Regions from separate parts of the Streptomyces sp. NPDC059649 genome, predicted to be linked through region 2. Evidence: riboswitches for the same ligand, from Rfam matches in the RefSeq annotation. Region 2 holds a riboswitch; the other holds the start of a gene.
The links. Region 2 has a riboswitch for S-adenosylmethionine ahead of ACFV1J_RS34545 (aminotransferase class V-fold PLP-dependent enzyme). Riboswitches for the same ligand answer to the same signal wherever they lie in the genome.
Positions count from the first base shown of each region.

Region 1 (5,594 bases), on a different contig from region 2:
AGGCCGGCCGCGCGGAACGCGTCCAGGTTCGGACGGATCGTGGCCGAGGGCCCGGTGGTCGGCGCGACCGCGTCCAGTGTCTTCAGGCCGTCACCCGTGTTGAGGACGACGGTGGTCAGCGCCGGGTCGAGCAGACCCTCCTCGATGAGCTTCTTGGTCACGCCGACGGTCACCCCGCCCGCGGTCTCCGCGAAGATGCCCTCCGTACGGGCCAGCAGCTTGATCGCGTCCACGACCTGCTCGTCGTTGACGTCCTCCACCGCACCGCCCGTACGGCGCGCGATGTCGAGCACGTACGGGCCGTCCGCCGGGTTGCCGATCGCCAGCGACTTGGCGATGGTGTTCGGCTTCTGCGGGCGTACGACGTCGTGCCCGGCCTTGAAGGCCGTCGACACCGGCGAGCAGCCCTCCGCCTGGGCGCCGAAGATCTTGTACGGCTTGTCCTCGACCAGCCCGAGGGCGATCAGTTCCTTGAGGCCCTTGTCGATCTTCGTCAGCTGGGAGCCGGACGCGATCGGGATGACGATCTGGTCCGGCAGCTGCCAGCCGAGCTGCTCGCAGATCTCGTAGGCCAGGGTCTTGGAACCCTCGCCGTAGTACGGCCGCAGGTTGACGTTGACGAAGCCCCAGCCCTCGCCGAGCGGGTCGCCGATGAGCTCCGAGCAGAAGCGGTTGACGTCGTCGTAGTTGCCCTCGATGCCGACCAGGTCACCGCCGTAGACCGCGGCCATGACGACCTTGCCGGCCTCCAGGTCGTGCGGGATGAAGACGCAGGACTTGAAGCCCGCGCGGCGCGCCGCGGCGCCGACCGCACCGGCGAGGTTGCCGGTCGAGGAGCAGGACAGGGTGGTGAAGCCGAAGGCGCGGGCGGCCTCGACGGCGATCGCGACGACACGGTCCTTGAAGGAGTGCGTCGGGTTGCCGGAGTCGTCCTTGACGTACAGGCCACCGGTGACGCCGAGCTCGGCGGCGAGCCGGTCGGCCTTGACGAGCTTGGTGAAGCCGGGGTTGAGGTTCGGCTTCTCGGCCACGTCGGCGGGGACCGGGAGCAGCGGGGCGTAGCGCCAGATGTTGTCGGGGCCGGCCTCGATCTGCTTCCGCAGGGCCTCAGGGTCGCCGCTCGGCAGGTCGTAGGCGACTTCGAGCGGCCCGAAACAGCTGGCACAGGCGAAGATCGGACCGAGATCGAAGCGCTCACCGCATTCCCGGCAGGACAGCGCGACGGCGGGGCCCAGGGCGACGGGGGTGGGGTTTGCGGTGGTTTCGGTGACTTGCACAGCCATGGAGGCGAGGCCCTTTCTCCTCATCTTCCTCGCGGCGCATCTCGTCGCGAGACGGATTTGGCACCTTCCCTAGCCGGGAGCCTCGGCGCGCTGGACGCGGAGACCGACTGGAGGGTTGCCGGGGCTTCAACGGGCCGTATCCCTCTGCCCCTCTGGATGAGCGGTATGGCGCTGGGCCGAAACCCAGGCGTTTGTCGCGAGGCGACCCCGGCATGCGAGGGTCATCCGCGTTGTTCAAGACTGTAACCGAAGGCACTGACAGTTGAGATAGTCGTCCGAACCGCGAGATGGATCACACGATGGATCACCTGGCGACCGCTGCACCGGCAGCCACCGAGGAGTAAGAGACGTGCTGGAAGAGGTGGAGCGCTGGCTGCGCAGCCGCTCCTGGTCGGCTGCCGACCGCCCGTTGGAGCAGCTGCTGGCGGCCAAGCGCCAGACGGGCCGTACGGTCAGCGTCGTCCTGCCCGCGCTGGACGAGGAGGCCACGGTCGGCACGATCGTGGCGACGATCCGCGCCGAGCTGATGACCGACGCCGTCCCGCTGGTCGACGAGCTGGTGGTGCTGGATTCCGGTTCCACCGACCGGACGGCCGGGGTCGCGGCGGCGGCCGGCGCCAAGGTCGTCCACCGTGACGCCGTGCTGCCGCGGCTCCCCGCCGTCCCCGGCAAGGGCGAGGTGCTGTGGCGCTCGCTGCTCGCGACCACCGGCGACATCATCTGCTTCGTCGACGCCGATCTGCGGGAGTTCTCCGCGACCTTCGTCTCCGGGATCGTCGGACCGCTGCTGACCGACCCGGACCTGCAGTTCGTCAAGGCGATGTACGACCGCCCGCTGGAGACCGGGGGCGAGGGCGGGGGTCCGGGCCAGGGCGGCCGGGTCACCGAACTCGTCGCCCGTCCGTTGCTCAACCTCCACTGGCCGCAGCTGGCCGGTTTCGTCCAGCCGCTGGGCGGCGAGTACGCGGCCCGCCGTTCCCTGCTGGAGCGGCTGCCCTTCCCGGTCGGCTACGGCGTCGAGCTGGGCCTGCTCGTCGACGCGCTGCACACGGTCGGCCTGGACGCCCTCGCCCAGGTGGACGTCGGCGTACGCAGGCACCGCCATCAGGACGGCCAGGCCCTCGGCCGGATGGCCGCCGCGATCTACCGCACCGCCCAACTCCGCCTGGCCCGCGGCCACTTGGTGCGGCCCCGGCTCACCCAGTTCGACCGGGGCGAGGCGGGTTTCGTGCCCCGCACCACGGACGTGGACACCGAGGAACGGCCGCCCATGACCGACATCCCGGAATACGCGGCCAGGCGGGCGGCCTGACCCGCGTCGCACGTTTGCACGGATCCGTCACTGGTTAATCTCGCGACATGGTCTCCGAGCGCAATGTGGTGCACGCAGGTGCCGAGGTTCTCGTCGCGTCCAATCGCGGACCGGTCTCGTACGCCCTGGGGGAAGGCGGGGCGCTGACCGCGAAGCGGGGCGGGGGCGGGCTGGTGTCGGGGCTGTCGGCGATCGGACCCGAGACGGACGCGGTGTGGGTGTGTGCCGCGCTCGGTGAGGGCGACCGGGAGGCGGTGCGGCGGACCGGCGACGTGCTGGACCGGGCCGACACCGGCGGACAGCGCGTCCGGATGCTGGACATCCCGTCTCATATCCACGCCGACGCCTACAACGGCATCGCCAATTCGGTGCTGTGGTTCGTCCACCACATGCTCTACCAGACGCCGCTGGAGCCGGTCTTCGACGCGGAGTTCCGGCGGCAGTGGGGGGCCTACGAGGCGTACAACCACGCCTTCGCGCGGGCGCTCGCCGCCGAGGCGGGCCGGGGCGCGGCGGTGCTGGTGCAGGACTACCACCTGGCGCTGGTGCCGGGGATGCTGCGGGCGCTGCGGCCGGACCTGAAGATCGCGCACTTCTCGCACACCCCCTGGGCGCCGCCCGAGTACTTCCGGATGCTCCCGGACGGGATCGCCGAGCAGCTGCTGCGCGGGATGACCGGCGCCGACCAGCTGGGGTTCCTGACGCACCGCTGGGCGGACGCCTTCAGCGCGTGCTGCGCCGAGGTGCTGGACGGCACCGGCGGCACCCGGCTCGGGGTGTACGGGCTGGGGGCGGACGCCGCGTTCCTGCGGGAGCGGTCGCGGCGGGCCGACGTGGACGAGCGGCTGGCGGCGCTGCGCGAGCAGATCGGCACCGGCCCGGACGGGACGGCGCGCCGGACCATCGTGCGGGTGGACCGTACCGAGCTGTCGAAGAACATCGTGCGCGGGCTGCTGGCGTACCGGGAGCTGCTGGTGGACCGGCCGGAGTGGCGGGAGCGGGTGGTGCACGTCGCCTTCGCCTACCCCTCGCGGCAGGACCTGGCGGTGTACCGGGAGTACACCGCGCAGGTGGGGCGGCTGGCCGAGGAGATCAACGCCGAGTTCGGCACGGACGACTGGCGGCCGGTGGTGCTGCACGTGAAGGACGACTTCGCGCGGTCGCTGGCGGCGTACCGGCTGGCGGACGTGGCGCTGGTCAACCCGATCCGGGACGGGATGAACCTCGTCGCGAAGGAGATCCCGGTGGTGTCCGAGGAGGGCTGTGCGCTGGTGCTGTCGCGGGAGGCCGGCGCCCATGAGGAGTTGGGTGCCGCGGCGCTGACGGTCAATCCGTACGACGTGGGCGGTACGGCGCGGGCGCTGCACGAGGCGCTGACGATGAAGGCCGGGGAACGGACGGAGCGCACCGAACGGCTGGCCGCGGCGGCGACCGCGCTGCCGCCGGCGCGCTGGTTCCTGGAGCAGTTGCGGGCGTTGCAGGAGGGCTGAGCGAGGGCGGCGCGGGGCGCGGCCGGGAGGCGGCGTCCGGGTCGCGCCACGCGCTGTTCAGGTCCGCGCCACCGGGGCGCGGGCTGTTCCGGTCCGCGGTGGGGTAGTTCTTCTTCATGCCGAACTCCGCGCGTGCCCTGCCGCTTTCCGTCCGTACGTCCACGATGGCGGCCGTCGCCGTGCTGGCCCTCGCGGCCGGCGGGTGTTCGTCCGTCCCGACCCATCCCGACGCCAAGGGGAGTTCGGGCCGCACGTCGGGCCCTTCCGGGACATCGGGCCCTTCCGGGACATCGGGCCCTTCCGGGACGTCGTCCCCCGCCCCGCCCACCGGGGCGATAGCCGTCGGGCCCGGCCCCCAGGGTGCGTACACCGTGCAGCGGCAGCCCGCGCCCGGTACCTGCCACGTCCGCCACACCACCGGCAAGCAGCCGCTGCCGGACCCGAAGTGCACGCCGGGCGCGACGAATCCGAAGGTGACCGCGGCGACCCTCAGGTCGACGATCTGCCGGAGCGGCTACACCAAGGACATCCGGCCGCCGGTGAACATCACCAGCCGCGAGAAGAAGGCCAACGCCGCGTCGTACGGCTATACGGGCCCGCTGCACGACGCCGAGTACGACCACCTCATCAGCCTCCAGTTGGGCGGCGACCCCAACGATCCCCGCAACCTCTGGGTCGAACCGCCGTCCCCGGGGCACCGGCCGGGCGCCGGGCCCAACAACCCCAAGGACGTGGTGGAGAACCGCCTCAAGGCCGCGATCTGCTCGGGCAGGGCCGACCTGACGAAGGCCCAGCAGGCCATCGCCCGGGACTGGACCACGGCGGAGGCGGTGCTGGGGTTGGGGAGGTAGCGCCGTTGCCGGGGGAGGTGGCGCCGGTGCCGGAGGAGGTAGCTCCGTCGCCTGGGAGGTGGCGCCGTGGCCCGGGGAGGTGGCGCCGGCTCGGGGCGCAGCGCAAGCCCGGGGCGCAGCACTTGGGGGCGTGCGTGCCAGGGGGACGGGGCGTCCCCTAGGGCGGGGGCGAACACATCCCTTAGGGGACGCGAACGCCCCCTGCGGGGCCACAAGGGGGTGGGGATGGGGGATATTCCCGCGGCTCGACAGGGGGTCGGTGGTTCAGCGGTCGGTGAGCCGGGACGCCACCGCGTCGAGGAGGTCGACGACGCCCGCGGGGCCGGCGACGACCAGGTCGGCGCGGTCGGCGAGTTCGGTGACCTCGTTGCTGCCGCTGCAGACCAGGAGGCCGGTCAGGCCCTCGGAGCGGAGTTTCTCGACGGCGCCGAAGGCGGCCAGGTCGCCGAGGTCGTCGCCGGCGTAGAGGACCGTCGAGGCGCCGGTTTCGCGGATCCAGTCCGCGAGCGCGACGCCCTTGTCCATGCCGGGCGGGCGGAGTTCGAGGACGAGCCGGCCCGGTTCGACGATCAGGCCGTGGCGTTCGGCCAGCGCGGTGAGCGGCGCGCGCAGCCGCTCGAAGGCGCCCTGGGGGTCGTCGGCACGGCGGGTGTGGATG
Region 1 covers NZ_JBHWDV010000027.1:35,307-40,900, forward strand. Annotated here, with positions in the region: gene thrC (threonine synthase) at 1-1,283, opposite strand, end outside; SAM riboswitch class I at 1,301-1,446, opposite strand; gene ACFV1J_RS25185 (glucosyl-3-phosphoglycerate synthase) at 1,633-2,595, shown strand; gene ACFV1J_RS25190 (trehalose-6-phosphate synthase) at 2,643-4,085, shown strand; gene ACFV1J_RS25195 (hypothetical protein) at 4,457-4,936, shown strand; gene otsB (trehalose-phosphatase) at 5,201-5,594, opposite strand, start outside.
Region 1: linked by a shared signal. The riboswitch ahead of thrC (threonine synthase) and the one ahead of ACFV1J_RS34545 (aminotransferase class V-fold PLP-dependent enzyme) in region 2 are both predicted to bind S-adenosylmethionine.

Region 2 (5,594 bases):
CACGAACAAGGCCCCGGAGGACCGTCACCGCACCCGACACCACCCAGCCCGCCGCAGGCGCAACGGCGAGAAACCCCCGCGGCGGGACGGACGGGTACGTACGGGGGCGCCGCAAAGCGCAACGGCGAGACCCCCACGGCGGGACAGACAGGTACGTAGGCGGCGCCGCCAAGCGCGCAACGACGCGCAACCAGCACGGCGGGACGGCCAGGTACGTGGGAGGCACCCCGCTTAAGCGGGCACGCAACGGCCGTCCTCCGTGCGGTAGTTCCAGCGGGCGCCGTCGGAGACGAGTTCCTTGACCGCTCGGAGGAAGCGGTCGACATGCTCGTCGGGGGTGCCGGCGCCGAAGGAGACGCGGATGGCGTTGAGGGACCGCTCGCCGGGGGCCGCGTCGGGGGCGCCGCACTCGCCGGGGTCCTGCGGGTCGCTGCCCAGCAGGGTGCGGACCAGCGGGTGCGCGCAGAAGAGGCCGTCGCGGACGCCGATGCCGTACTCGGCGGAGAGGGCGGCGGCGAAGTGGGAGCTGTTCCAGCCCTCGACGACGAAGGAGAGCACGCCGACGCGGGGGGCGTCGTCGCCGAAGAGGGAGAGGACGCGCACCTCGGGGACCTCGGCCAGCCCCGCGCGGACCCGCGCGATCAGTTCCTGTTCGCGGGCGACGAGCGTGTCGAAGCCCGCCTCGGTGAGCGCCTTGCAGGCGGAGGCGATGGCGTAGGCGCCGATGACGTTCGGCGAACCGGCCTCGTGGCGGGCGGCCGTGGTGTGCCACTCGACGTCGACGCCGCCGTCCGCGCGCCGCGAGACCTTGCGGCTGGCGCCGCCACCCGCCAGGTACGGGTCGGCGTCCTGCAGCCAGTCCGCGCGGCCGGCCAGCACACCGGCGCCGAACGGCGCGTACAGCTTGTGGCCGGAGAAGGCGACCCAGTCGACGTCGAGTTCGGCGAGGTCGACGGGGTGGTGCGGGGCGAGCTGTGCGGCGTCGAGGACGATCCGGGCGCCGTGCGCATGTGCCGCGGCGGCCAGTTCGCGGACCGGCCACAGTTCGCCGGTGACGTTGGAGGCGCCGGTGACGCAGACCAGGGCCGGCCCGTAGGGCTCGCGGTCGGCGAGCGCGTGCTCCAGGGTCGCGACCGCCTGCTCCGGGGTGCGCGGGGCGTTGAGGTAGCTGACCGTCAGGTCGGCGCGCTGTTCCCAGGGCAGCAGCGAGGCGTGGTGCTCGGTCTCGAAGACGAAGACCCGGGTGTTCCGCGGGAGTACGGCGGCGAGCAGGTTCAGCGAGTCGGTGGTGGAACGGGTGAAGACCAGCTGGTCGTCGGCGCGGCAGCCGAGGAATGCGGCGATCGTGCGGCGGCTGTTCTCGAAGAGGTCGGTGGAGAGCTGCGAGAGGTATCCGGCGCCGCGGTGCACGCTGCCGTAGTAGGGGGCGTAGGCGGCCACGTCGTCCCAGACCCGCTGCAGTGCCGGGGTGCTGGCGGCGTAGTCCAGCGCGGCGTAGTCGACCTCGCCGCCGGTCACGAGCGGGACCAGGACGTCCCGGCCGAGCACCGGCAGCGGGGCACAGACGGAACGGTCGGCGGCAACGGCGGAAACGGACATGGCGAACTCCCGTAAGGCGTAAGTGAATTGAGCGAATTCGCTGCGGCGCGGGAAACGGCGGCGGCGCTTTCGGGTGTGCTGAAGCGCGCGGCGCGGGACGCAGCGGGAAAGGAAAAAGGGCGCGAAAAAGGGGCCTTCGGGCCCTATCGCATTCGCTGATTCACGGAAGTTCTCCCTCGAGGACCAGGATCCCTGGCGAGGGATCCGCGCTTGCCGCAGACCTCGCTGCCTGCGGCCTGGTCATCACCCGGGGCACCCCGCCACGGAAGGAGGGTTGCCGGACAGCGGGCCGGGGCCTGTGTCGCTGTCACTCGTGACCTGCGCAGCATCATGCCACAAGAGCATTTACGCGCAAGGGCTCAGTCCGTATGACGGACTGAGCCCTGCGTCACACCCTGTGTCACCGGCCGCTCAGGCGTTGCTGGCGGCCACCCAGCGCTCCAGTGCGCGCTTGGCCTCGCCCGAGTCGATCGAGACGGCGGCCTGCTCGATGCCGAGGCGGATGCGGTCGGTCAGCGGGGCGTCCGACGGCTCCAGCGCGGCGAGTGCGGCCGCGGAGTTCAGCAGCACCGCGTCACGGACCGGGCCGGTCTCGCCGTCCAGCAGCCGGCGGGCGACGTCCGCGTTGTACGAGGCGTCCGCGCCGCGCAGCGCCTCGACGGGGACGAGGGGGATGCCGACGTCGCGGGGGTCGAAGGGCTCCTCGCGGACCGTGCCGTCGCGCACGATCCAGACCCGGGAGGTGGCGGTGGTGGTCAGCTCGTCGAGGCCGTCGTCGCCGCGGAAGACCAGCGCGGAGGAACCGCGCTCGGCGAGCACGCCGGCCAGGATGGGCGCCATCCGGGCGTCCGCGACGCCGGTCGCCTGGGCCTTCACCCGGGCCGGGTTGGTCAGCGGGCCGAGCACGTTGAACGTGGTGCGGATGCCGAGCTGGCCGCGGGCGTTGGCGACGTGCCGGAGGGCGGGGTGGAACTTCACCGCGAAGCAGAAGGTGATGCCCGCCTCCTGCGCGACCTCGGTGACCCGCTGGGGGGTGAGGTCGAGGTTGACGCCGAGCTTCTCCAGGACGTCGGAGGCGCCGCTGGCGGAGGACGCGGCGCGGTTGCCGTGCTTGACGACCTTGGCGCCGGTGCCGGCCACGACGATCGAGGACATGGTGGAGATGTTGACGGTCTTGGCGCCGTCGCCGCCGGTGCCGACGATGTCGACGCTGGGGCCCGGCACCTCGATCAGCCGGGCGTGCGCGTACATCGTGCGGACCAGTCCGGAGATCTCCGCGACGGTCTCGCCCTTGGCGCGCAGGGCCACCGCGAAGCCGGCGATCTGGGCGTCGCTGGCCTCGCCCCGCATGATCCGGTCCATCGCCCAGGCGGTGTCGTCGGCGGTGAGGTCCCGGCCGTCGAGCAGGGCGTTCAGGATGCCCGGCCAGGTGTGGGCCGCCACGCTGTCGCCGCCCACCGGGGTCACAACGTTCATGGTCCACGCTCCTGGTCTGTGTCCTGCTTATGCAGTCACCCTATCGAGAGGGACGGCACGCCGGAGGGCCCCGTCCGATGCTCGGACGGGGCCCTCTGGGTGGCGTACTACCTACGGTGCGCTACGAGGCACGCGAGGGATCAGTGGTGGCCGTGGCCGCTGGTGATCTCCCGGTACTCCTCGACCGTGGGCTTGGGGATGACGCTGTCCTCGCCGTAGTAGCTCTTGGAGAGCTTGGCGCGGAGCTTCTGCGACCGCTTGATCTTGCGGCGGACGCCGTTCTCGTCGACCTCCGGGCCCAGCTCCAGCGGCTCGGGCTGCTCGTGCTGCGTCAGGAAGTGCAGCTGCTCCTGGTCGAGCGGCTCGTGGACCTCGATGAACTCACCGTGCGGCAGGCGCTTGATGATGCCGGACTCGCGGCCGTGCAGCACCTTGTCCTTGTCGCGCCGCTGCAGACCCAGGCAGATCCGCTTGGTGGCGATGAAGCCCAGCACCGGCCCGACGAAGAACGCGATCCGGACGAACCAGGTGATCGAGTTGATCGACAGGTGGAAGTGGGTCGCCCACAGGTCGTTGCCGCCGCCGATCAGCATCACGAAGTACGCGATCAGCCAGGCCACACCGAAGCCGGTGCGGGTGGGCACGTTGCGCGGGCGGTCCAGGATGTGGTGCTCGCGCTTGTCACCGCGGACCCAGGACTCGACGAACGGGTAGACCGCGATGGCGACCAGGACGAGCGGGAAGAGGAGGATCGGGATGAGCACACCGAAGTTGATGGTGTGGCCCCAGAAGTTCCACTCCCAGCCCGGCATGACACGGACCAGGCCCTCGGCGAAGCCCATGTACCAGTCCGGCTGCGCACCAGTGGAGACCTGGTCCGGCCGGTACGGCCCTATGGCCCACACGGGGTTGATGCTGGCGACCGCGGCGATCACCGAGATCACGCCGAAGACCAGGAAGAAGAAGCCTCCGGCCTTGGCCATGTAGACCGGCAGCAGCGGCATGCCGACGACGTTGGTGTTGGTCTTGCCGGCACCCGGGAACTGCGTGTGCTTGTGGTAGAAGACCAGGATCAGGTGCGCCACCAGCAGGCCGAGCATGATGCCCGGAAGCAGCAGCACGTGGACCGTGAAGAACCTCGGGATGATGTCGTGCCCGGGGAACTCGCCGCCGAAGATGAACATCTGCAGGTACGAACCGACCAGCGGCATCGCCAGGATGACGCCCTCGATGAACCGCACGCCGGTGCCGGAGAGCAGGTCGTCGGGGAGCGAGTAGCCGGTGAAGCCGGTGAACATGCCGAGCACCAGCAGCAGGAAGCCGAACAGCCAGTTGACCTCGCGCGGCTTGCGGAAGGCGCCGGTGAAGAACACCCGCATCATGTGGACCATCATCGCGGCCAGGAAGACCAGCGCCGCCCAGTGGTGGATCTGGCGGATGAGCAGGCCGCCTCGGACGTCGAAGCTGATGTCCAGCGTCGACTCGAAGGCCTGGGTCATCCGGATCCCCTGCATGGGCACGTAGGAACCGTGGTAGGTCACCTCGGCCATGCTCGGGTGGAAGAACAGCGTCAGGTAGACACCGGTCAGGATGATGATGATGAAGCTGTAGAGCGCGACCTCACCCAGCATGAAGGACCAGTGGTCCGGGAAGATCTTGCGCATGTTGGACTTGGCGAGGCTGTAGATGCCCAGCCGGCCGTCCGCCCAGTCGGCGATCCGCTCGCCCCGCGGCGCCTGGCCGCGGCGCGTGGTGGTCGCGCTTGTCTCGTTACTCATCCGCGCTCCCAGAAGCTCGGGCCGACGGGCTCCTCGAAACCGCTGGCGGCCTCCAGGAAGCCGTCCTTCACCGTGATGTGCAGCTGCGGCAGGGCGTGTCCGGCCGGACCGAAGATCACCCGACCGCCGTCGGAGAGGTCGAACGTCGACTGGTGGCAGGGGCAGAGCACGTGGTGCGTCTGCTGCTCGTACAGGCTGATCGGGCAACCCACGTGGGTGCAGATCTTCGAGTAGGCCACGATGCCCTCGTGGGACCACGCGAGTTCCTGCTTGTCCTTGATGTTCTGCGGCTGGATCCGCACGAGCATCAGGGCGTCCTTGGCGATCTTCTCGTTGAAGTCCTCCTGGTCCTCCTCCAGGCCCTCGGGCTTGGCGAAGGTCAGCGAGCCGACCGCGATGTCCTCGGGACGCAGCGGGAGGTTGGTGGACTGGTTGACGAGGCGGACGCCCTTCTTCCAGTTCGTCGTGCGCAGCTTCGTCTCGGGCAGCGGCCCGAGGTCACGCAGCAGGACGACACCGGAGAGCGGCACCAGGGCCAGCGCACCGAACATCGTGTTGCGGATCAGCTTGCGGCGGCCGAACTGCGACTCCTCGGCGCCCAGCTTGAAGTCCGCCAGGACCTTGGCCTTGACCTCGGGGCTGGCCTCGATCGGGTGGCGGTCGTCGGCGACCTCCACGTCCGACATCAGCGTGCGGGCCCAGTGGACCGCGCCGGCGCCGATGCAGAACAGGGCGGCACCC
Region 2 covers NZ_JBHWDV010000056.1:49-5,642, forward strand. Annotated here, with positions in the region: gene ACFV1J_RS34545 (aminotransferase class V-fold PLP-dependent enzyme) at 232-1,599, opposite strand; gene ACFV1J_RS34550 (hypothetical protein) at 1,627-1,758, shown strand; SAM riboswitch class IV at 1,801-1,918, opposite strand; gene trpD (anthranilate phosphoribosyltransferase) at 2,011-3,075, opposite strand; gene ACFV1J_RS34560 (cytochrome bc complex cytochrome b subunit) at 3,216-4,853, opposite strand; gene ACFV1J_RS34565 (Rieske 2Fe-2S domain-containing protein) at 4,850-5,594, opposite strand, start outside.